4 regions of the Rahnella sp. EDr1-12 genome follow, and region 4 is predicted to be linked to each of the others. Evidence: predicted binding sites of a transcription regulator. Region 4 holds the regulator's gene; each other region holds the start of a gene.

Evidence for each region. Region 4 encodes PurR, which represses purine synthesis genes. Its sites were predicted from a motif close to CANGCAAACGTTTGCNTG; they were not measured.
Region 1: a site for PurR is predicted at 2,500-2,517, ahead of glyA (serine hydroxymethyltransferase). Genes of this name have one in related genera too.
Region 2: a site for PurR is predicted at 3,455-3,472, ahead of purE (5-(carboxyamino)imidazole ribonucleotide mutase). Genes of this name have one in related genera too.
Region 3: a site for PurR is predicted at 1,694-1,711, ahead of ACO0U8_RS03130 (L-serine ammonia-lyase). Genes of this name have one in related genera too.

Annotation. Positions count from the first base shown of each region.
Region 1 covers NZ_JBLZNY010000002.1:839,963-845,819, reverse strand. The annotation lists gene glrR (two-component system response regulator GlrR) at 1-535, shown strand, start outside; gene glnB (nitrogen regulatory protein P-II) at 690-1,028, shown strand; gene hmpA (NO-inducible flavohemoprotein) at 1,101-2,342, opposite strand; gene glyA (serine hydroxymethyltransferase) at 2,621-3,874, shown strand; gene ACO0U8_RS13205 (3-phenylpropionate MFS transporter) at 4,038-5,192, shown strand; gene csiE (stationary phase inducible protein CsiE) at 5,189-5,857, opposite strand, start outside.
Region 2 covers NZ_JBLZNY010000001.1:1,169,603-1,175,459, forward strand. The annotation lists gene cysS (cysteine--tRNA ligase) at 1-1,288, opposite strand, end outside; gene ppiB (peptidylprolyl isomerase B) at 1,516-2,010, shown strand; gene lpxH (UDP-2,3-diacylglucosamine diphosphatase) at 2,022-2,744, shown strand; gene ACO0U8_RS05575 (tRNA-(ms[2]io[6]A)-hydroxylase) at 2,728-3,360, opposite strand; gene purE (5-(carboxyamino)imidazole ribonucleotide mutase) at 3,541-4,050, shown strand; gene purK (5-(carboxyamino)imidazole ribonucleotide synthase) at 4,047-5,111, shown strand; gene ybbP (putative ABC transporter permease subunit YbbP) at 5,153-5,857, opposite strand, start outside.
Region 3 covers NZ_JBLZNY010000001.1:679,525-685,381, forward strand. The annotation lists gene pabB (aminodeoxychorismate synthase component 1) at 1-946, shown strand, start outside; gene ACO0U8_RS03125 (CoA pyrophosphatase) at 943-1,545, shown strand; gene ACO0U8_RS03130 (L-serine ammonia-lyase) at 1,739-3,103, shown strand; gene ACO0U8_RS03135 (EAL domain-containing protein) at 3,535-5,127, shown strand; gene ACO0U8_RS03140 (TerC family protein) at 5,182-5,857, opposite strand, start outside.
Region 4 covers NZ_JBLZNY010000001.1:526,857-532,713, forward strand. The annotation lists gene ACO0U8_RS02310 (alkene reductase) at 1-160, shown strand, start outside; gene gloA (lactoylglutathione lyase) at 319-726, shown strand; gene rnt (ribonuclease T) at 829-1,545, shown strand; gene ACO0U8_RS02325 (Grx4 family monothiol glutaredoxin) at 1,672-2,019, opposite strand; gene ACO0U8_RS02330 (C40 family peptidase) at 2,479-3,393, shown strand; gene ACO0U8_RS02335 (YnhF family membrane protein) at 3,556-3,645, opposite strand; gene purR (HTH-type transcriptional repressor PurR) at 3,979-5,004, shown strand; gene punR (DNA-binding transcriptional activator PunR) at 5,202-5,857, opposite strand, start outside.

The sequences.
Region 1 (5,857 bases), on a different contig from region 4:
CGTGGATGTGCGGATCATTTCCGCCACGCACCGGGATTTGCCGAAAGCGATGGAGAAGGGCGAGTTTCGCGAGGACTTGTTCTACCGGCTGAACGTCGTGGGGCTGAAATTACCGACGCTGAGTGAAAGGGCGGAGGATATCCCGCTGCTCGCCAACCATTTGCTGCGCATTTCTGCACTGCGGCACAAACCTTTTGTGCGCAGTTTTTCCACCGATGCGCTCAAAGGCCTGATGGCGGCCAGTTGGCCGGGCAATGTGCGTCAGCTGGTCAACGTGATCGAACAATGCGTGGCGCTGACCTCGGCGCCGGTGATCAGTGAAGCGCTGGTCCGTCAGGCGCTCGAAGGTGAAAACACCGCGCTGCCCACTTTTGCGGATGCGCGTAACCAGTTCGAACTGAATTATCTGCGTAAGCTTTTGCAAATCACGAAAGGCAACGTCACTCAGGCGGCACGCATTGCCGGACGTAACCGCACCGAGTTTTATAAGTTGCTGTCCCGCCACGAGCTGGAAGCCACCGATTTTAAAGAGTAACGGGAATTTACTTTCAGAGGCTTGAGGTACATTCCTGCCGCTGAACTATGATACCTTTAGCGCCTTCGCGTGCCGCGCGCACCCGAAGCCAGACTGTGAACCATGCTGCCGCTCAGGAAGGCGGAGAGCAAACGAATGATTATAAGGGTCCGCCATGAAAAAGATTGATGCGATTATCAAGCCATTCAAACTCGACGACGTCCGTGAAGCGCTGGCAGAAGTCGGGATTACCGGGATGACCGTGACCGAAGTGAAAGGGTTTGGCCGTCAGAAAGGTCACACCGAGCTGTACCGTGGTGCGGAATACATGGTCGATTTCCTGCCAAAAGTAAAAATAGAAATTGTCGTGGCGGATGACATCGTGGATACCTGCGTGGAAACCATCATGACCACTGCGCAGACCGGTAAAATCGGCGACGGTAAAATCTTTGTGTTCGACGTGGCGCGGGTCGTGCGTATCCGTACCGGCGAGCAGGACGAAGAAGCCATTTAATTCCCGGTTGCGGCGAAAAAACGAAAAAGGCTGATATCTCATCAGCCTTTTTGCATTTCTGGTCTTTCTGCTTTAAATCACTTTATGCGGGCCGAAGCATTCGTAATGAATGTTGGCTTCACGGATGTTCATCGCCAGCAGCTGTTTCGCCGCAAACTGCATAAACCCGACCGGGCCGCACAGGTAGAAATGCATCGCCGGATCGCTCAGCTGTGTACTGACGCTGCTCAGATTCATCAGCCCTTCATACTGATAATCCTCACCCGGTAAATCATTCGCCTGTGGCTGGTTATACCAGACATGGCTTTCCAGCTGCGGCAGGTTTTTCTGTGCGCCTTTTACCTCTGAGGCAAACGCATGTACCGCACCGTTTTCAGCCGCGTGCAGCCACTGCACCGGCGCGTGATGTCCGCGCGCTGCCAGCGTATTGAGCATGCCTAACATCGGCGTCTGACCGACACCGGCAGAAATCAGCGCAACCGGCGTGGTATCGCTGATATCCATAAAGAAATCGCCGTGCGGGGCCGCCAGATGGATGATGTCGCCCGGCAGCGCAAAATTATGCAGGAAGTTAGATACGGCGCCTTCCCCTTCGCGTTTCACCGCAATCCGGTAGGTTTTGCCGTTCGGTGCCTGCGTCAGGGAATACTGACGGATTTCCTGATTTTCCAGTGACGCGTCGCGGATATACACCGCCAGATACTGCCCCGGCTGAAAGTCAGCAACTGGTTTGCCATCGACAGGTTCGAGCAGGAAGGACGTGATCAGTTCGCTCTGCGGCTGTTTTTCGGCGATGCGGAATTCACGCGTGCCGCGCCAGCCACCGGTTTTTTCTGCGCTGTCCTGATAAATCTCCGCTTCACGATTGATAAACACGTTCGCCAGTACGCCATAGGCTTTGCCCCAGGCATCCAGCACTTCCTGACCCGGACTGAACATTTCATCCAGCGTTGCCAGCAGGTGTGCGCCGACAATGTTGTATTGCTCAGGCTGAATGGTGAAACTGGTGTGTTTTTGCGCGATGCGTTCCACCGCGGGCAGCAGCGCCGCCAGATTTTCGATATTGGCTGCATAAGCGCAGATGGCATCAAACAGCGCCTGACGCTGATCGCCGTTGCGCTGGTTGCTCATATTGAAGATATCTTTGAGTTCGGGATTGTGTTCGAACATGCGGTCGTAGAAGTGTGCGGTCAGTTTCGGGCCGGTTGCCGCCAGTAATGGAATAGTGGATTTAACGGTCGCGATAGTGGCTGAATCAAGCATAGTGAACTCCGTGTCTTCGTCGATTTTATTAAACATGTATTTTAAATGCATCTTATATAAACCCACAATTTTTGTAAACACCCACTAAAGGGGTAAGGGCTTTACGTCAGGTGCCCAGGTCACAAAGCTGAAATATAGACATGTTCAGATGAATATTTATCCCTTGATTCCAGGCAGGGGTTCTTAGATCAAAGCCTTGCTGTATCTGGAGCCAATCGTTTGCCTAAAAACCTTAAACTGACCCTATCCGAAGGCCGCTTAAACATTTACACTGTGGCGCAGAACCCCGAGGGGCGTTTATTTTTAGTTTGTTGAGTCAGGAGATGCGGATGTTAAAGCGTGAAATGAACATTGCCGATTATGATGCTGAGCTGTGGGCAGCAATGGAAAAAGAAGTTGTTCGTCAGGAAGAACATATCGAGCTGATTGCGTCAGAAAACTACACCAGCCCGCGTGTCATGCAGGCTCAGGGTTCGCAACTGACCAACAAATATGCCGAAGGCTACCCGGGCAAACGTTATTACGGTGGTTGTGAGTACGTCGACATCGTTGAACAACTGGCTATCGACCGTGCAAAAGAATTGTTCGGTGCAGATTTCGCCAACGTTCAGCCACATTCCGGCTCACAGGCAAACTTCGCGGTGTATACCGCACTGCTGCAACCGGGCGACACCATTCTGGGGATGAACCTCGGCCATGGCGGTCACCTGACTCACGGTTCACCGGTTAACCTGTCCGGCAAACTGTACAACGTGGTGCCTTACGGCATCGACGAAAGCGGCGACATCGACTATGACGACGTAAAACGTCAGGCCGAACTGCACAAACCAAAAATGATCATCGGCGGCTTCTCAGCCTTCTCCGGTATCGTTGACTGGGCAAAAATGCGTGAAATCGCAGACAGCGTGGGCGCATACTTCTTCGTTGATATGGCACACGTTGCCGGTCTGATTGCGGCGGGCGTTTACCCTAACCCGGTTCCACACGCACACATCGTCACCACCACCACGCACAAAACGCTGGCTGGCCCACGCGGCGGTCTGATTCTGGCGAAAGGCGGCGACGAAGAGTTCTACAAAAAACTGAACTCCGCAGTATTCCCTGGCGGCCAGGGCGGCCCGCTGATGCACGTGATTGCCGGTAAAGCGGTCGCACTGAAAGAAGCGATGGAACCTGAGTTTAAAGTTTACCAGCAGCAAGTGGCTAAAAATGCCCAGGCGATGGTGGCGGTGGTTCTGGAACGCGGCTATAAAGTGGTGTCCGGCGGCACGCACAATCACCTGTTCCTGATGGATCTGGTTGAGAAAAACCTGACCGGTAAAGAAGCCGATGCTGCATTGGGTCGCGCTAACATCACCGTGAACAAAAACAGCGTACCTAACGATCCGAAGAGCCCGTTTGTGACTTCTGGCGTGCGTATCGGTACTCCGGCTATTACCCGTCGCGGCTTTAAAGAAGCTGAAGCGCGTGAACTGGCTGGCTGGATCTGTGACGTGCTGGACAACGTGAACGACGAAGCCACTATCGAACGCGTGAAAAACAAAGTCCTCGATATCTGCGCACGCTTCCCGGTTTACGCGTAATATTCGTGAAGCCGTAAAGCTGCTAAAACCCGCTCCGGCGGGTTTTTTTATACCTATGAATCAGAATTTGTGAGCTGGCAGACATTCTTTTGTGATGAAGAGGTTTGCGGATTGCTAGCGATTGTGAGCTCTGTCAAAGTATTGGTCTCACACCGGAGGATCTATGGAATTGCGTTCCACACGCTGGCTGGCACTCAGTTATTTCACCTATTTTTTCAGTTACGGTATTTTTCTTCCCTTCTGGGGTTTGTGGCTCAAGGGCGAGGGCATTTCATCCGAAAATATTGGCCTGCTGCTCGGCGCCGGATTAGTGGCGCGATTCCTTGGCACGCTGATCATCTCCCCATCAATTAAAGATCCCTCTCATCTGGTCACCGGGCTGCGCATTCTGGCGCTGCTTACGCTGGCGTTCGCGGTTGGCTTCTGGTTTGGCAATGGCTGGGCGTGGCTGATGATCAACATCGCCGGATTCAGTCTGTTCTTTGGCCCGCTGGTACCGCTGACCGATGCGATGGCAGGCACACTGCAACGTCAGATCAATATGGATTACGGCAAGGTACGCGTCTGGGGTTCCATTGCGTTTGTGATTGGTTCGGCGCTGACCGGCAAGCTGGTTGAAGTGTACGGGCATAACGCGATCCTCTACACACTGACCGCAGGTGTGGCGGCCATGCTGCTGGGAATGTTGCTGCGTCCGAGTGTGAAACCGGTGGGCGAACCGCGTCAAAGCGGTGCACCGACCATCTCCTGGAGAGCGCTGCTGGGCGAAAAGCCGGTGTGGCGCTTCCTGCTGTGCGTCACGCTGTTGCAGGGCGCACATGCGGCGTACTACGGTTTCAGCGCCATTTACTGGCAGGATGTCGGGTATTCTTCCACGACCATTGGTTATCTCTGGTCGCTGGGGGTGGTGGCGGAAGTGCTGGTCTTTACCTTCAGCAAACAGCTGTTCAGCCGCTGGTCTGCGCGTGATTTACTGCTGCTTTCCGCCGTCTGTGGCGTGGTGCGCTGGGCAATGATGGGGGCGTTCACCGCGCTGCCGTGGCTTATTGTGGTTCAGATCTTGCACTGCGGCACCTTCACGGTGTGTCATCTGGCGGGCATGCGCTTTATCGCGGCGCGTCCGCGTGATCAGGTCATTCGCCTGCAATCGGTGTATTCCGCACTGGCGATGGGGGGCGGCGTGGCGGTGATGACCATGGTGTCCGGCTTCCTGTTCGAACATCTCCACGCGGGCCTGTTCTGGGTGATGGCACTGCTGGCGGTACCGGCGATTTTCCTGCGTCCGCAGGTCGCGCCGTCAGCACCGGCAACGCGCTAAGGCGCCTCGAGCAGCGAGCGGATACGTTTTCGCTGCTCTTTCGCCAGTGGCAGTTGAGTGTGGATCACCAGCGGATCGGCATCGGTGCTGCGGGTGGCGTAGGGGGTGACAATCATCGCCACGCCGCTCGGCGCACCAAATTTGTAGAAATCCGTCAGCGTCTGATATTTGATGTTCAGCGGCAGCAGCGTTGCTTCGCGGATTTGCTGCTCGACCGCTTCTTCCAGCTGCGGATTGTCATGGGTCAGCAGCAGAATTTGTTTTTCCTGCAAGGCATTTCCCTGCATCAGCCATGCGCCGAACGTGATCGCCACCAGCCCGATTTCATCTTCGGAAAGCTGGATCAGATATTCGTGCTCAAAGCCTTCCAGTGCTTCGCGCGTTGTCCGCACCAGGCGCGGATACATGCGGTTCACTTCTTCCTGCATTAAATTGTCGATACCAATGCCGAAATGACAGCGTTCGATCGCCGGGCCGAGATGCGCGAACAGCTGACCGACCAGCCCTTCGTAGCTGCTGAATTTCATTCCGGCGACTTCCTGAAAACGCCCCACCAGACTTTCGATGTGCAGCAGTAAACGCTGGTCTTCGGTAGAACCGGAGCTCTGATAACTGTGAGTTTTCAACATCCGCAACATCAGCGTGAAAAATTCGCACTCACAGTC
Region 2 (5,857 bases), 640 kb from region 4:
CGCGGGCATCGTTGCGCTGTTTGATCAACGCTTCGATTTCAGCGACTTCATCGTCGTTATCCGCCTGCGCACCGGATTTCAGGAACTGCTCCGGATCCTGCTCCAGCAGACCGAGCACACCCGCCAGCTGACGCAGTTCTGCCGCCAGACCGTTGGCCGCAGACAGGTCTTCCGCTTTCAGGCGGTTAATGTCGCGCGCCATATCGAACAGCACGGAGTAGGCTTCCGGGGTATTGAAATCGTCGTCCATGGCGGAGCGGAAACGGGCAACGAAAGCGTCACCACCGGCTGGCGTTGCGGCAGCATCCGTCCCGCGCAGTGCGGTGTACAGACGTTCCATCGAGGTACGCGCCAGTTTCAGGTTCTCTTCGCTGTAGTTCAGCTGGCTGCGGTAATGACCAGACATCAGGAAGTAACGCACACTTTCGGCATCATAATATTTCAGCACATCGCGCACGGTGAAGAAGTTATCCAGCGATTTGGACATCTTTTCGCGATCGATCATTACCATGCCGGAGTGCATCCAGGTGTTCACATACGGGCCGTCGTGCGCGCAGCTGGACTGCGCAATTTCGTTTTCGTGGTGCGGGAACATCAGATCAGACCCGCCGCCGTGGATATCAAAATGATCGCCCAACTGTTTGCAGTTCATCGCAGAACATTCGATATGCCAGCCCGGACGGCCTTCGCCCCATGGTGACGTCCAGCTCGGCTCGCCCGGCTTGGACATTTTCCACAGCACGAAATCCATCGGATTGCGTTTTACATTGGCTTCCACTTCCACGCGGGCGCCCGCCTGCAGCTGGTCGAGATCCTGACGGGACAACAGGCCGTAATCAGGATCGCTTTCCACCCAGAACATGACGTCGCCGTTTGAGGCCACATAGGCGTGATCGCGGTCGATAAGCTTCTGCACGATTTCGATAATTTCCTGAATATGCTGCGTCGCGCGCGGTTCGGCGTCCGGCGGCAGAATATTCAGCGCAGCAAAATCATTGTGCATTTCAGCGATCATACGGTCGGTCAGTGCGGAGAAATTCTCGCCATTCTCTGCGGCACGTTTGATGATCTTGTCGTCGATATCAGTGATATTACGCACGTATTTCAGGTCATAACCGAGGTAACGCAGGTAACGCGACACCACGTCGAAAGACACAAAAGTCCGACCATGACCAATGTGACACAGGTCGTAAACAGTGATCCCACACACGTACATCCCGACTTTACCGGCATGAATTGGCTTGAATTCCTCTTTTTGGCGACTCAGGGTATTAAAAATCTTCAGCATCAGGCTATTCCGTGTGTTGGGCGTAGAAAATGATGGTTGCGCGCTTTCGCGACGCTCGGGCTCATAATATAACGAAAACGCCTTCACCGAAACGGCATAAGGCCGCCGGACGGGCTTTAGTCCTCACAAACCGCCTGCTGACGGCAACTTTTGAGTTATGGTATAAGAAAAGGCTATAGTAGCGGCTCTTACTGAGAGCACACATCAACATAAGCAGGATGATTAATATGGTCACTTTCCACACCAACCACGGCGACATCGTAGTAAAAACTTTTGCTGACAAAGCACCCGTTACGGTTGAAAACTTCCTGAACTATTGCCGTAAAGGCTTCTACGACAACACAATTTTCCACCGTGTTATCGACGGTTTCATGATCCAGGGCGGCGGTTTTGAGCCAGGCATGAACCAGAAAAACACCGACGCACAGATCAAAAACGAAGCAGACAACGGCCTGAAAAACACCAAAGGCACGCTGGCGATGGCGCGTACCAACGATCCGCATTCTGCCACTGCACAGTTCTTCATCAACGTAACTGACAACGATTTCCTGAACCACAGCGGCAAAAACGCACAGGGTTGGGGTTACTGCGTATTCGCAGAAGTGGTTGAAGGTCAGGATGTGGTTGATGCGATCCGCGCAGTGAAGACCGGCCGCAGCGGCATGCACCAGGATGTTCCAAAAGAAGATGTTGTGATCAAAAGCGTCACAGTCAGCGAATAATCAACGTCGGGATGACCACGTTTTTTATCGCAGATATTCATCTTTGCGCACAGGAACCGGCAATCACTGCCGGTTTTCTGCGTTTTTTACGCGAAGATGCGCCGCAGGCCGACGTGCTGTACATTCTCGGGGATTTATTCGAAGCCTGGATTGGCGACGATGATCCACAGCCGTTACACGCAGACATCGCTGCGGCGTTAAACCACTTACACCAGCAAGGCGTTCCCTGCTTCTTCATTCACGGCAACCGCGATTTTCTGCTTGGCCGCCGCTTTGCGCGCGACAGCCTGATGACCCTGCTGCCAGAGAAAAAAGTCCTCGAACTTTATGGCCGCCGCGTCCTGATCCTGCACGGCGATACGTTGTGTACCGACGACGTTGCCTATCAGAACTTCCGCAAGAAAGTGCATAATCCGCTGATTCAAAAGTTGTTCCTGATGCTGCCGCTGAAATGGCGTTTAGGTATTGCCGCCAAAATGCGCGCCAACAGCAAAGCGTCTAATCAGGGAAAATCACAGGAAATTATGGATGTGAACCCGCAGGCGGTGGTGAATGACATGCAGGCGGCAGGCGTAGAGTGGATGATCCACGGCCACACCCATCGCCCGGCGATCCATGATGTACAGCTTGGGGCCAAAACCGGCCACCGCGTGGTGTTAGGGGCGTGGCACGAAGAAGGGTCGGTGGTCAAAGTCACCGCCGATAACGTAGAGCTGATCAGTTTCCCGTTTTAAGGCTGCACACTGGCGTACCACTGTGGAAACGGAATTGCTCATCCGGCGCCAAAATCAGTTCCGCTTCTATTCTGCCAAAAAACTCTACCCGATCGCTGATGTCTCCTCCGGCATATTGCTCCGCCAGCGCCAGATAATCGGCAAAATGACGTGATTCTGAGCGCAGCAGCGAAGTGTAAAAACGCGATAACGTTTCATCGAGATGCGGCGCGATTTTGGCAAAACGCTCGCAGGAACGCGCTTCGATATACGCCCCGATAATCAGGCGGTCGACCAGAATATTTAAATCATCATGATGACGGGTATGTTTAATCATCCCGCTGGCGTAGCGCGACGGTGAAAGCTGGGTGTAAGTGACATTGCGTTTTTGCATGATTTCCACCACCTGCTCGAAATGATGAAGTTCTTCCCGCGCCAGACGCGCCGCGCAAAACAGCAGTTCAGTGCGATCCAGATATTTCGTCATCAGGCTCATCGCCGTGGCCGCCGCTTTTTTTTCACAGTTGGCGTGATCAATCAGCATCACCGCCTGATTTTCCAGCGCCACATCCACCCACAAAGCCGGTGTTTCACAGTGCAAAAAATCATAAATCGGTGCCAGTAAAGCCTGCGTCATCATTCAGTTTCCAGTGTTGATTGCTCATCATAGTGTGGTCCGGATTATACAAATCTGCCCGCCACTTCTCATCAAAAATGCACCGTATTCCGGCGACGCAACCGTTTTCCTTGCTTCGTGAGCATGATATCATTTGCGCCCTCGCAGTTTCTATTTCCGAATCACAGGAGCTTTACAGACATGTCATCCAACGTTACCCCGGCAAAAATCGCCATCGTTATGGGGTCTAAAAGTGACTGGGCGACCATGCAGTTCGCCGCCGAAGTCCTCACAACGCTGAATATTCCTTTCCATGTCGATATCGTCTCCGCACACCGCACGCCGGACAAATTATTCACTTTCGCTGAACAGGCTTCGGCGAATGGCTTTGATGTGATCATCGCGGGTGCAGGCGGCGCGGCACATTTACCCGGTATGCTGGCTGCGAAAACGCTGGTGCCGGTGCTTGGTGTGCCGGTGCAAAGTGCTGCGCTGAGTGGCATCGACAGCCTGTATTCCATCGTACAAATGCCGCGCGGCATTCCGGTTGGGACACTGGCGATTGGTAAAGCCGGTGCGGCAAATGCTGCGCTGCTGGCCGCACAGATTCTCGCGCTGCACGATGCTGAGATTGCGAAAAGTCTGGCCGCATGGCGCACCGCTCAAACTGATGAAGTGCTGAATAATCCCGATCCACGGGAGCAAGCATGAAGCCGGTTTGCGTGCTCGGAAACGGCCAGTTAGGCAGGATGCTGCGTCAGGCCGGTGAACCGCTGGGGATCGCCGTTTTTCCCGTCGGCCTTGATGCTGAACCGGAAGCCGTGCCGTATCAGCAAAGCGTTATTACCGCTGAAATCGAACGCTGGCCGGAAACCGCGCTGACCCGCGAACTGGCGACACACAATGCGTTTGTTAACCGCGAAATCTTCCCGCGTCTGGCCGACCGCCTGACGCAAAAACAATTGCTCGATCAGCTCGGTCTGGCAACCGCACCGTGGCAGTTACTGGCCGATGCCGCCGAATGGCCGCAGGTATTCTCCGAAATTGGCGAACTGGCGATTGTGAAACGTCGCGTCGGCGGTTACGACGGCCGTGGTCAGTGGCGTTTGCGCTCCGGCGAAGAAAATACGCTGCCGCAGGATTGCTACGGTGAATGCATCGTTGAACAGGGCATCAATTTTTCCGGCGAAGTGTCGCTGGTCGGTGCACGGGGTCACGACGGCAAAACCGTGTTTTACCCGCTGACCCATAACCTGCATCAGGATGGCATTCTGCGCACCAGCGTCGCGCTGCCGCAGCCGGACGCCGCCCTGCAACAGCAGGCGGAACGCATGTTGTCAGCCATCCTCAACGAACTGAATTACGTCGGCGTGATGGCGATGGAATGTTTCGTGGTCAGTGAAGGTTTGCTGATTAACGAGCTGGCCCCGCGCGTGCACAACAGCGGTCACTGGACGCAAAACGGTGCATCCTACAGCCAGTTTGAAATGCACCTGCGCGCGATCCTCGGTCTGCCGTTGCCGCAACCGATGGTCAGTACGCCGTCGGTGATGGTGAATCTGATTGGAACAGAGGTGTCAGAAGCATGGCTGAGCCTGCCGCTGGTCAATCTGCACTGGTATGAGAAGGAAGTGCGTCCTGGGCGTAAAGTCGGACACCTGAATCTCAACGACGCCAGCGCCAGCCTGCTGAAAGATAATCTTAACGCACTGATCCCGATGCTGCCGGCAGAATACGCCAGCGGTATTGAATGGGCGATTGAAAAGCTGTGATTTTCAGGCTTCCTCCCCTGCAAAGGGGAGGAGTTTACACACTACGAATCATACTGCCTGAACAACGCCCTTCCCCGCAGTAACCGCACACCCAGCCAGCCACCGCAGACCGACAGCAGTAACGCGCTCACCACCGGTACGGCGATCCACATCAGGTAATTCGGTTCCCATGGGAAATCGAACACTTTGCGTTGCAGCAGCCACAATGCGGCTTCCGCACCGATGGCGGCAGCGACACCGGCCACCAGCCCGAGCACGGCAAATTCACACCACAGCGTGCGATGCAGCATCTTTTTGCTGGCGCCCAGCGTGCGGTAAACAATCAGCTCCTGACGGCGCTGACGCATGCCGACCTGAATCTGCGCCAGCAGCAGTAAACCGCCGCACAGCATCACCAGAATCACCATCACTTCCAGCGCCCTGCTCACCTGCTGCAATACCTGCCCTACCTGACGCAGGATCGAGCCGATATCCATCAGGCTCACCGTCGGGAACTGGCGGTTGAGCTGCGTGATGGTGCGGTCATCGCCGTGATAACGGAAGCTGGTCAGCCAGCTTTGCGGCTGGCCGTCGAGCGCGCCCGGCGGGAAGATGAAGTAGAAATTCGGCTTCAGGCTGTCCCAGTCCACTTTTCGCAGGCTGGTGATTTTGGCGCTGAACTCCTGGGTATCGCCGCTGAACGTGACGGTATCGCCGAGCTTCAGCCCCAGACGCCCCGCCAGCCCTTCGTCGATCGACACTTCACC
Region 3 (5,857 bases), 150 kb from region 4:
GATCGCCGATCATCATTTACAGCGTCTGACGCTGGTCTGTCATGGCGATGTGCAGGCACGTCTGCGCTGGCTCGAAGCGCATGCGCAGCCGGTAAATACCGCGTCTTTTCGCCTGAATGCACCCTGGCAGGCGAACATGAGCCGCGGGGAATATGGCGAGAAATTCCGCCAGATTCAGGAATATATTCACAGCGGTGACTGTTATCAGATCAATCTGGCGCAGCGTTTTTCCACAGATTATCAGGGAGATGAATGGCAGGCTTTCCTGCGGCTGAATCAGGCCAACCGCGCGCCGTTCTCGGCATTTCTGCGCTTGCCGGAAAACGCCGTGCTCAGCCTTTCGCCGGAACGCTTTATCTGGCTGAGGAATAAGCAGATCCAGACCCGCCCTATCAAAGGCACGTTGCCGCGCTGTGAAGATCCGCTGGAAGATGCCCGTCAGGCTGAACGTCTGGCCGCGTCGGAAAAAGATCGGGCCGAAAATCTGATGATCGTCGATTTACTGCGTAATGACATTGGTCGCGTAGCCACGCCCGGCACCGTGCGGGTTCCCGAACTGTTTGTGGTCGAGCCTTTCCCGGCTGTTCATCATCTGGTCAGCACCATCACCGCGCAGTTACCGGACGACTGCCACGCCAGCGCCCTGCTGCGCGCCTGCTTCCCTGGCGGATCGATTACCGGTGCGCCGAAAGTACGCGCGATGGAAATCATCGAAGAACTCGAGCCGCAGCGACGAAACGGTTACTGCGGCAGTATTGCTTACCTCAGTTGTTGCGGCACTATGGACAGCAATATCACTATCCGCACGTTGCTTACCGAGCAGGGGAAAATCTACTGCTGGGCAGGCGGCGGCATCGTTGCAGACAGTCAGGAACAGGCCGAATATCAGGAGACGTTCGATAAAATTGCCCGCATCCTGCCACAGTTAGGAGTCGTACAGCCGTGACGTTGCTGGAACAACAGCCGACCTTGCAGGCATTTTCACCCGCCGTGGAAGATTTTATTCTGCGCTTTCAGTTGCAGCAGCCCCGCCTGCCCGCACAACATTTGCGCGGAACCCGTCAGGCAGCGGTGTTGATCCCCATTATTTGCCGTGAAGAACCAACCATTTTACTGACCCGGCGATCAGACAGCCTGCGCAAGCATCCCGGCCAGGTGGCGTTTCCCGGCGGCGCAGCCGATGCCACCGACGCGTCGATTATTGCCACCGCGCTGCGCGAGGCGCAGGAAGAAGTCGCCATTCCGCCCGAACAGGTGCACGTGTTAGGCACGCTGGCACCGCAGGACAGCAGCAGCGGGTTTCAGGTGACCCCGGTCATTGGCCTGTTACCGGTGGATGTGACATTCCACCCGCAGGAAGACGAGGTGGCAGAGCTGTTCGAAATGCCGCTTCAGGAAGCGTTCGATCTGGCCCGCTATCACTCTCTGGATATTCATCGCAGAGGGATCCACCACCGGGTGTATTTATCCTGGTATCAGCAACAATTTGTCTGGGGACTTACCGCGTCGATCATTCGTCAGCTGGCCCGGCAGGTTAAAGACTGACCTCAACGGTTACACATCGATCACACTTTCGCATCAAATAAGTTTATTTCATGCGAAAAATGAAACTATTGGTCTTAACCCCTTTTACACTATGGATCTACCCATAAGATCAGATCTCCCCACGGGGCCAGATTTCAGTTATGGGTGTCAGGGATCCCGTTCCCTGCCGTTATCAATTACAGGAGTATTCGACGTGATTAGCGTTTTCGACATGTTCAAGGTCGGGATTGGCCCTTCCAGTTCCCATACTTTGGGCCCGATGAAAGCAGGCAAACAGTTCGCTGATGACCTGCTCGAACAGGGCATGATGCCTGCCGTTACGCGTGTCGCCGTGGACGTTTTTGGCTCCCTGTCACTGACAGGTAAAGGCCACCACACAGATATCGCCATTATTTTAGGTCTGGCGGGTAACCAGCCAGATACCGTTGACATCGACGGTATTCCCCACTTTATCCGCGACGTTGAGCAACGTGAGCGTTTGCCGCTGGGTGAAACGCAGCACGAAGTCGATTTCCCGCGCGACACGGGCATGGTTTTCCGGAGCGAGAATTTACCGCGTCATGAAAACGCTATGCAGATCCACGCCTTTGCCGGTGACAAACTGGTTTACAGCAAAACCTATTACTCCGTCGGCGGCGGTTTTATTGTCGATGACGAGCATTTCGGCCAGCCGGTGCTGGATGAAGTGGCGGTGCCTTTCAGCTTTAATTCGGCCAGTGAAATGCTGGCGAAGTGCAAAGAAAATGGCCTGTCGCTGTCCGGCATGATGATGAAAAACGAGCTGGCGCAGCACAGCAAACAGGAAATCGAGCAGTATTTCGAGAAAATCTGGCACACCATGCAGGCCTGTATCGATCGCGGTTTAAACACGGAAGGCGTGCTTCCCGGCCCGCTGCGTGTCCCCCGCCGCGCCTCGGCACTGCGCCGGATGCTGGTATCAAACGATCAGCTGTCAAAAGACCCGATGAACGTCATCGACTGGGTGAACATGTTTGCGCTGGCGGTGAATGAAGAAAACGCAGCCGGCGGACGCGTGGTTACTGCACCGACGAACGGTGCCTGCGGGATTGTTCCTGCGGTGCTGGCGTACTACGACAAGTACATTCAGTCGGTCAGCCCGGACATTTATCTGCGCTATTTCCTGACGTCCGGCGCCATCGGTATTCTTTATAAGATGAATGCCTCTATTTCCGGGGCTGAGGTCGGCTGCCAGGGCGAAGTCGGCGTCGCCTGTTCTATGGCCGCTGCCGGTCTGACAGAATTGCTGGGCGGAAGCCCGGAGCAGGTCTGCGTCGCCGCAGAGATCGGGATGGAGCACAACCTCGGCCTGACCTGCGATCCTGTCGCCGGTCAGGTTCAGGTGCCGTGTATTGAGCGTAATGCGATTGCCTCGGTAAAAGCCATTAACTCAGCACGCATGGCGCTGCGCCGCACCAGTGAGCCCCGGGTTTCTCTCGATAAAGTGATTGAAACCATGTACGAAACGGGTAAAGACATGAATGCCAAGTACCGTGAAACCTCCCGCGGCGGTCTGGCGATCAAGGTACAGTGCGACTGATATTACCAAGGTTTTCCTTGTGCCTGCGGCGGCGAAGAACTGTTTTTTTAACCGTTCGCCGCAGGATATATCAGCCTGGAACTGTCACTTAGTCATTAAATCTTTGTTAAGAAAAACCTGTTGTATTATCAATACTTAATGGCCGTGAGACTTGCTTATACCTTGCAGGTGCGGCATGCTGATTTCCGCTTGTTTTGCCGCACAGACTGCTTCACTCTGTACCATCACGTATAAGATAAAATGAACAGACGCTAAGTAAGTGACAACGTCACAAATCTGGATTTTCTCTGATTTTCCTTCTTCACGCAGGAAGAGCATCCGGCGATTTACGGCTACTATCAATAATAATGAAACGGCTGTTTTGCATCGGTAAACCTTTAAAATGAACACTTGTAAGCCTGCACTTTACACGGGATAAAAGGATTAGAACGATGCTGTTCTCCCAGACCGGACTTGCGAAGTATCGCTACTATCGCCTTGCACTGGCCGGCGCGATGGGTATTTTTACCCTGCTGTTAACACTCAGTATCCGTATTTATGAACAAAGCCAGGTGATCACCGCCGATCAGCAACGCGTCGCCTTACACACCGTTCAGAAACTCGAAAAACTGCTTGAACCCGCTATACCTGCTGCGCAATCCACCCCTGTCGATCCGGCGCTGACCTGCCGTGAATTACAACCGGCCTTGCAGCAAACTGTCGCTCTGATGCAGACATTGCGTTCTATCACCCTCGTCAATAATGGCACCATCACCTGCTCAAGCCTGATTGGTGCACTGGATCTCAGCCTCGATAAAACGCTGCCCGATATCGCGCAAGGCAAAACGCGGCTGGAACTTCGCGCTGCGAAATTAAGCCGGCTGAACATCCCTACCCTGCTGCTCTGGCAGCCCGCCACGCCCGATAATCTCAACGGTCAGCTGTTTGTGTATAACATCGGGATCCTGTCGAATTTCCTGCTCGAACCGCAACCGCCGTATGCGCGCCATATTGTTCTGAACGTCATGAAGCAAAGTCTGGAATATGGAAAGAACGAAATTATTCCCAGTGTGAATTTGCCGCAGCAGCCGTTACTGACCGTCACGTCGCCAAATTATGATTTCACCGTGTCCATTTATGGCGAAGAGGCCTCGGCGCTGGCGTGGTCAGAGCTGGCGTCTCATCTGCCTCTTTCCATGTTGATAAGCTTACTGACGGCGACAGCAGTCTATTTATTGTCAGGCAGCCGGATAAGCCTTGCCTATCCGATAAGCCACGGGATTTCGCACCGCGAATTTAAGGTGTATTGCCAGCCCATTATTAACAGCGTCGATGGCCGCTGCATTGGCGTGGAAACGCTGATGCGCTGGAAAAATCGCAGGCAGGAGTGGGTGTCGCCAGATGTGTTTATTCCGCTCGCCGAGCAGCACGGATTAATCATCGCGCTCACCCGCTATCTGATTAAAACCGTCACCGATAATCTCGCTGTTTTCCCCGCCACGTCGGGGTTTTACGTCAGTATTAACGTCGCAGCGCAGCACTTCAATAATATGGAAATTGTGGATGATATCCGCAAAATCTGGCTTCCCGCTGAGCCTTCCGTCTCACTGATGCTGGAGCTGACGGAACGCACGCGGTTGCAGGAGCTCAGAGCTGCCGAGATTTCTCAACTGAAGGAGATGGGGATTTTACTGGCCATCGATGATTTTGGTACCGGCCACAGTTCACTGAGTTATCTGAAAACGCTCAACCCAGACGTGCTGAAGATCGACCAGGCGTTTACCGCCTCAATTGGCACCGATGCCATCAATGCCACGGTGACGGATACGATCATCACGCTGGCGCAGCGCCTTAATCTGAAACTGATTGCCGAAGGGGTGGAAACCCGTGAGCAGGTCGATTATTTGCGTAAACGTAAAGTCGATTCCCTGCAGGGCTACTATTTTGCCCGGCCAATGCCGATTGAAGTGTTTCCGATCTGGCTGGCGCGCTACGAGAAATCGACCCAGGCACTTCAACCGGTTGAAGAGGAGTCTGACGAATAACAGCCATAAAAAACGGCGACCGAAGTCGCCGTTCTCAGCAGAAGTACACCGCGGTTACTGGTCTTCTTCCCACCCGTTTTCAGACTGAATTTTCGTTATGCGTACACGCTCAATACGGTAATCCGTCACTTCAAGGATTTCAAAGTGCAGCGACGCCATATCAATCACTTCACCGGCCACAGGCATCTGACCTGATTTTGACAACAGCAGCCCCGCCAGTGATGCAAAATCATCGTCCGGGCTGACCAGGGTGTTGATGTCCAGGATCTGCTGCAACAGATGTAAATCCGTGCCCCCTTTGGCAATCCAGGCGTCGCCATCAGCAATCACGTCAGGCGTTTCATCTTCATCAGGGAATTCACCGGCAATCGCCTCCAGCACGTCCAGCGGCGTAACCAGCCCCTGAATCACACCAAACTCGTTGCTGACCACCACCAGACGCCCTTTCGCTTTGCGCAGCACCGCCAGCAGATTGATGACATCCATGGTTTCCGGCACCACGATGGGCGGCGTTTTTTCGGCAAAGGCCACGATACTTTCACCGTTTTCCAGCGCCACCAGCAGATCTTTCGCACGCACCACACCGATCACGTCATCCAGTGAATGGCGGCAAATCGGGAACAGGCTGTGCGGCGTATCCAGCAACTGACTGCGGATTTCTGCCGGAGAACGTTCGCAGTCCACCCAGGATATTTCGGTACGCGGCGTCATAATGCTGCGCAGTGAGCGT
Region 4 (5,857 bases):
CGAAAAAGGTTACATCGATGCCGTAGCCTTTGGCCGCAGCTACATCGCTAACCCGGATCTGGTTGAGCGTCTGAAATCTCATGCACCGCTTAACGAGCCAAAACCCGAAACCTTCTACGGCGGCGACGCTCAGGGTTATACCGATTACCCGACCCTGTAATGATATAAAAGTTATCTCCACTTTTCGGCGACCGATGCCCTCCGGCCGCCGTTTTTTTGGTCAGAGATCCAGCAGCTGTTCGGGGTTTTACAGACAAAACCGCCGCTATCGGTTAGGCTGAAACTGATTATTCTCATCCTGCAAATAAAGAGGAACCTATGCGTTTACTCCATACCATGCTTCGCGTTGGCGATTTACAACGCGCAATCAGCTTCTACACCGACGTTTTAGGCATGCGCCTGCTGCGTACCAGTGAAAATACGGAATACAAATATTCGCTGGCTTTTGTTGGCTACACGGATGAAAGCGAAGGCGCAGTCATTGAGTTAACCTACAACTGGGGCGTTGACAGCTATGACATGGGCACTGCCTATGGGCACATCGCGTTAGGCGTGGATAACGTGGCGCAAACCTGCGACGACATCCGTAACGCAGGTGGCAAAGTCACCCGTGAAGCGGGCCCGGTCAAAGGCGGCTCCACCATTATCGCTTTTGTTGAAGATCCGGACGGCTACAAAATCGAGCTGATCGAATCCAAACACGCAGGCCAGGGTCTGGGCAACTGATCCGTTGCGTGCAGTCTCAGGGCGCGAAAGCGCCCTTTTTTTTGCCCACTGAAATGTCGAATATTCGCCACACGCCTGCAACTCGCGGCAAAATTTGTCATAATGTGCGCTGAATTCGATAAAGATAAGAAACTAATGGCCGAGAATAGTGACATTAACGCCCTGAGAGGCCGTTTTCGTGGTTTTTATCCGGTAGTGATCGATGTTGAAACTGCCGGATTCAATGCCAAAACTGATGCGCTGCTGGAAATTGCCGCCATCACGCTAAAAATGGACGAAGACGGCTGGCTGGAAAGCGACGAGACGGTCCATTTCCACGTCGAGCCTTTCGAGGGTTCCATTCTGGTGCCAGAGGCGCTGGCGTTTAACGGTATCGACCCGACAAATCCGTTGCGTGGTGCGGTCAGCGAATATGACGCCCTGCATGAGATTTTCAAAGTCATTCGTAAAGGGATGAAAGAGCAGAACTGCAACCGCGCGATCATCGTGGCGCACAACGCCAATTTTGATCACAGCTTCCTGATGGCCGCCGCCGAACGCGCCGGGCTGAAACGTAACCCGTTCCATCCGTTCGCGACCTTTGATACCGCAGCGCTGAGCGGGCTTGTTCTCGGGCAGACGGTGCTGGCAAAAGCCTGTATCAGCGCGGGGATGGTCTTTGACAGCAGCCAGGCGCACTCCGCCTTGTATGACACAGAGCGCACGGCTGAACTGTTCTGCGAGCTGGTAAACCGCTGGAAGCGCCTGGGCGGCTGGCCGCTGGCCATCAGCGCCGAAGAGCAGGAAGACGAAACCGCATCAGAAGAACATCAGCAGTAAGCGGTTGACGTGAAGGAACACGCTGACGGACAAACAGGCCGGACGCATAAAAACAAAAAGAGCGACGCAATGTCGCTCTTTTTATTGTCATCAGCAGCCCTGAAGGCGGCCAATTTCCGCTGCTGATTACTCTTCAGATTCAGAAGATTTGTATTTCTCAGCGGTTTCTTTGATCAGCTGTTGCAGTTCGCCACGCTGATACATTTCAATCACGATGTCACAACCGCCGACCAGTTCACCATCAACCCACAGCTGCGGGAAGGTAGGCCAGTTAGCAAATTTTGGCATCTCTGCGCGGATATCCGGGTTCTGCAGGATATCGACGTAAGCGAAACGTTCACCACAGGCAGACAATGCCTGAACTGCTTGTGCAGAAAAACCGCAGCTTGGCAGTTTTGGCGAGCCTTTCATGTACAGCAGAATCGGGTTTTCAGAAACTTGCTTCTGAATTTTTTCAATTGTTGGAGTGGTCATTTCTTGCTTCCTCAAGCCGGTACAGGCTGTCACGGTCATTACTCTTCACGCGCAGCACAAAAAAGTGCTGAATCACATTGCCCTCTATTGTAACGATGGCAGCTATCAGATAAAAACGCCATTTTTTGCAGGGTCTTTCGCAATACTGACATTTTATTTCACTATTTTAAGTGCCTGCGTGCGGGCTCACTAAAATAAAGATTCATCGAGAATAACATTTTTGGCGATGACATTAACCAGGGATTTGCATTTCGCCATGGTTTAACACAAATATTAACCTACTGAAAAATGGTCATTTTATTCACTAAAAATGGCGTTTATTTCGACGTTTTAAAAGCTATTAACTTTTTCTCACAATATGATCTAGAATCGATGCAATTCGTGCTGTTTTGTCTGGTTCTTTTAGGCAATACTCTGACATCTCTGATGTTTAACCTAACCACCTATGGTAACGAAGCTATGCGCTTACTGTTCACGCTTTTTGTGCTGCTCTTTACCCAGCTGTTTCTGAATATTGCTCATGCGTCACCGCAGAGTCGTGTTTCTGCCGATCAGCGAAAGAGTCATGTTAATCAGGTTGCCCCTGAGGAACGTCGAAAGCGAAAAACGGTTGCAGCGAAAACCACTAAAAAAACCAAAGTGGCACCGGTGAAAGAACAACAGAGTCAGGAAAAAAATGCCAGGAAGAGAGTCAAAAGCACCGAACTGGTGACGCGAAAGGCCTCTTCTGTCAAAACAGTGAAAACGACGCGAGCTGAAAGTAAGGCCGAGAGTAAGAAAGAAAAATCACTCAAAACCACCAGAGCTGAAACCAAAGCAGATAAGAAAAGTAAAACCCGGGCTTTGGCGAAAAACGCCACTGTAAAGACCAGCAAGAAAGAAGCGTATGGCCGACACCGAAAAGGCAAGAAATTAGCCGAAGAAGACAGCAAGCCCATTACGTTAAGCGCAACCCACAAGAAACGTTATCAGCATGCTCAGCAAACGGCGATGACCAAGCTGATGCACCAGGTCGGCAAACCTTATCGCTGGGGTGGAACCTCCCCCAATACCGGTTTCGATTGCAGTGGTTTAGTGTATTACGCGTATAAAGATCTGATTCGTATCAAAATGCCACGCACTGCCAACGAGATGTACCACCTGCGCGATGCCGCACCGGTGAAACGCGGTGAACTGGAGTCCGGCGATCTGGTCTTCTTTAGAATTAATAACCGTGGTGCCGCGGACCATGTCGGGGTATACGTAGGTAACGGCAAGTTTATTCAGTCTCCGCGTACCGGTGAAGACATCAAAATTACCTCACTGGGCGACGATTACTGGCAAGATCATTATGTAGGTGCACGTCGGGTAATGACCCCGAAAACGATCCGATAATAAGCAGTTCGTTAAATTTGAAGTTCCGCTAATCATCACTGAATAGCATTTAACGAAGCGTTTGTGCAGGGAAGAATGTCGGCGAAAAGGTCAGTGTGCAAAATTGAAAAGGGCGATCCCTGTATCAGGGTTCGCCCTTTTTGTTGCCCGATGACAGAGCTTTTAGTTCATCACTGCGGTGAAGCTGAAAGCGATAATCATAAGCAACGCGCAAACGGTGGTAATCAACGACAATTTCAGATTACTGTCCATAAAACCCCCTTACGGATCAATTGTGGCGTTTCATTAAGCCACATAAAATGTGTGCCAACGCATTTTCTCATACTTCATCGCTAAAATCCCGCGTTGATTCATGCGCGATATTCCACAATAACACTTCCACTTTGCTGCATTATAAGAGAAAATTGTCGGTTACCACGCCTGTGTGCCGGTCGATTTCACCCGAGAGCGTTTTGCGCCTCACTCTGACGAATCCACCCAACGATTTCACTGCCTTTTTAAAAGTCCGCAGTGAAATCCACGCAAGCAAACGATTAACATAATGCTAACGTGCTGAAACACGTGAGTTCAGGAGTCATTGTTTACATGGCAACGATTAAAGATGTCGCTAAGCGCGCTGGCGTTTCCACCACAACCGTGTCGCACGTCATCAATAAAACACGTTTCGTCGCCGAAGACACCAAAACCGCGGTTCTGCTGGCTATTAAAGAGCTTCACTACTCGCCAAGCGCCGTTGCGCGCAGCCTTAAGGTCAATAACACCAAAACCATTGGCCTGCTGGCGACCTCAAGTGAAGCGCCCTACTTTGCCGAAGTCATTGAAGCCGTTGAAAACAGCTGTTTCTCCAAAGGCTACACGCTGATTTTGTGTAACTCGCATAATAATCTGGAGAAACAACAGGCCTATCTGCAAATGCTGGCGCAAAAACGCGTCGACGGCTTGCTGGTAATGTGCGCGGAATATCCGGATGAACTGCTGAATATGCTGGAAGAATACCGCTCCATTCCGATGGTCGTCATGGACTGGGGCGAGGCGCGCAAAAACTTCACTGACAGCATTATCGATAACGCCTTTGAAGGCGGTTATATGGCCGGTCGTTATCTGATTGAACGCGGGCATCGTGATATTGGCGTGATCCCAGGGCAACTGGCGCGTAATACCGGTGGCGGTCGTTTCCAGGGTTTCGTCAAGGCGCTGAACGAAGCCAACATTCCTCTGCGCGAAGAGTGGGTGGTTCAGGGTGATTTCGAACCGGAATCGGGTTATCAGGCGATGCACAAAATCCTGATGCAGAAACAGCGCCCTACCGCTGTTTTCTGTGGCGGTGATGTGATGGCGATGGGGGCTATCTGTGCGGCAGATGAGCTCGGTTTACGCGTACCGCAGGATATTTCGGTGATCGGATATGACAATGTGCGAAATGCGCGTTACTTCTCTCCGGCATTAACCACTGTGCATCAGCCGAAAGAGCGTCTGGGCGAAATGGCGTTTACCATGCTGCTGGACAGAATTATCAGCAAACGCGAAGAATCACAGACCATTGAGGTCCATCCCAAACTGGTCGAGCGCCGGTCAGTAGCCGACGGCCCTTTCCGCGATTATCGCCGTTAACAAAAATCTGACGCCTGCCTGTGCAGGCGTTTTTTCTCGTCCCGATCAATACTGGCTTCCGGTATCAGCAGCGTTTAAGCAGCGACGATGAGGGTATTAACTCCTGGCAGGCCAATGCGGGGGTAAGAGTTACGTTCTGACCAAACATTTATCACACCAGCCAACATCCGCCTCACATAGAGGTGGATGTTTTTTTTCTAATCCCGTAACCATTCCTGATTCATCGTTTCTGTATCGCCCATGTATTCCAGCAGCCAGGCCAGCGAAGGAGAGGAATTACTCTGATCCCACGTCAGGCAACACGGGCTGTCAGGGAACGTATTCTCCAGCGCCAGAACCTGTAATTTTTGCTGTTCAATCTGATGACTCACGCGATGAACCGGCATCATCCCTACGCATAAACCTTCGCTCAGACATTCCAGCGCACAAGTCCAGTCAGGCACGACCAGGCGCCGCTGATTATCCAGCGTCCAGGTATCACGCTTGGGTAAGGTGCGCGAAGTATCCTCCAGACACAGCGCCGGATAAGGCCGCAGTTGGTCATCGTTCAGTGCGCCGGAAAGTTGCGCAAGCGGATGCTGAGGGCTGACGACACAGTGCCAGTCCATAAAACCCATATCGCGAAAACTGAAACGCCCGCCCACCGGCACCGCCCGCGTCGCGCCAATTGCCACGTCTGCGCGGCCATCGACCAGCGCATCCCAGACGCCGTTAAATACTTCGGAATGAATGATAAGTTCCGTATCGGGGAAATGACGGTAGAAATCGAGCACCAGCCGCCGCGTTCTGGCGGGTTTCACAATTCGGTCTACCGCCACCCGCAACTCGCCACGCCAGCCGTTTGCAACCTGCT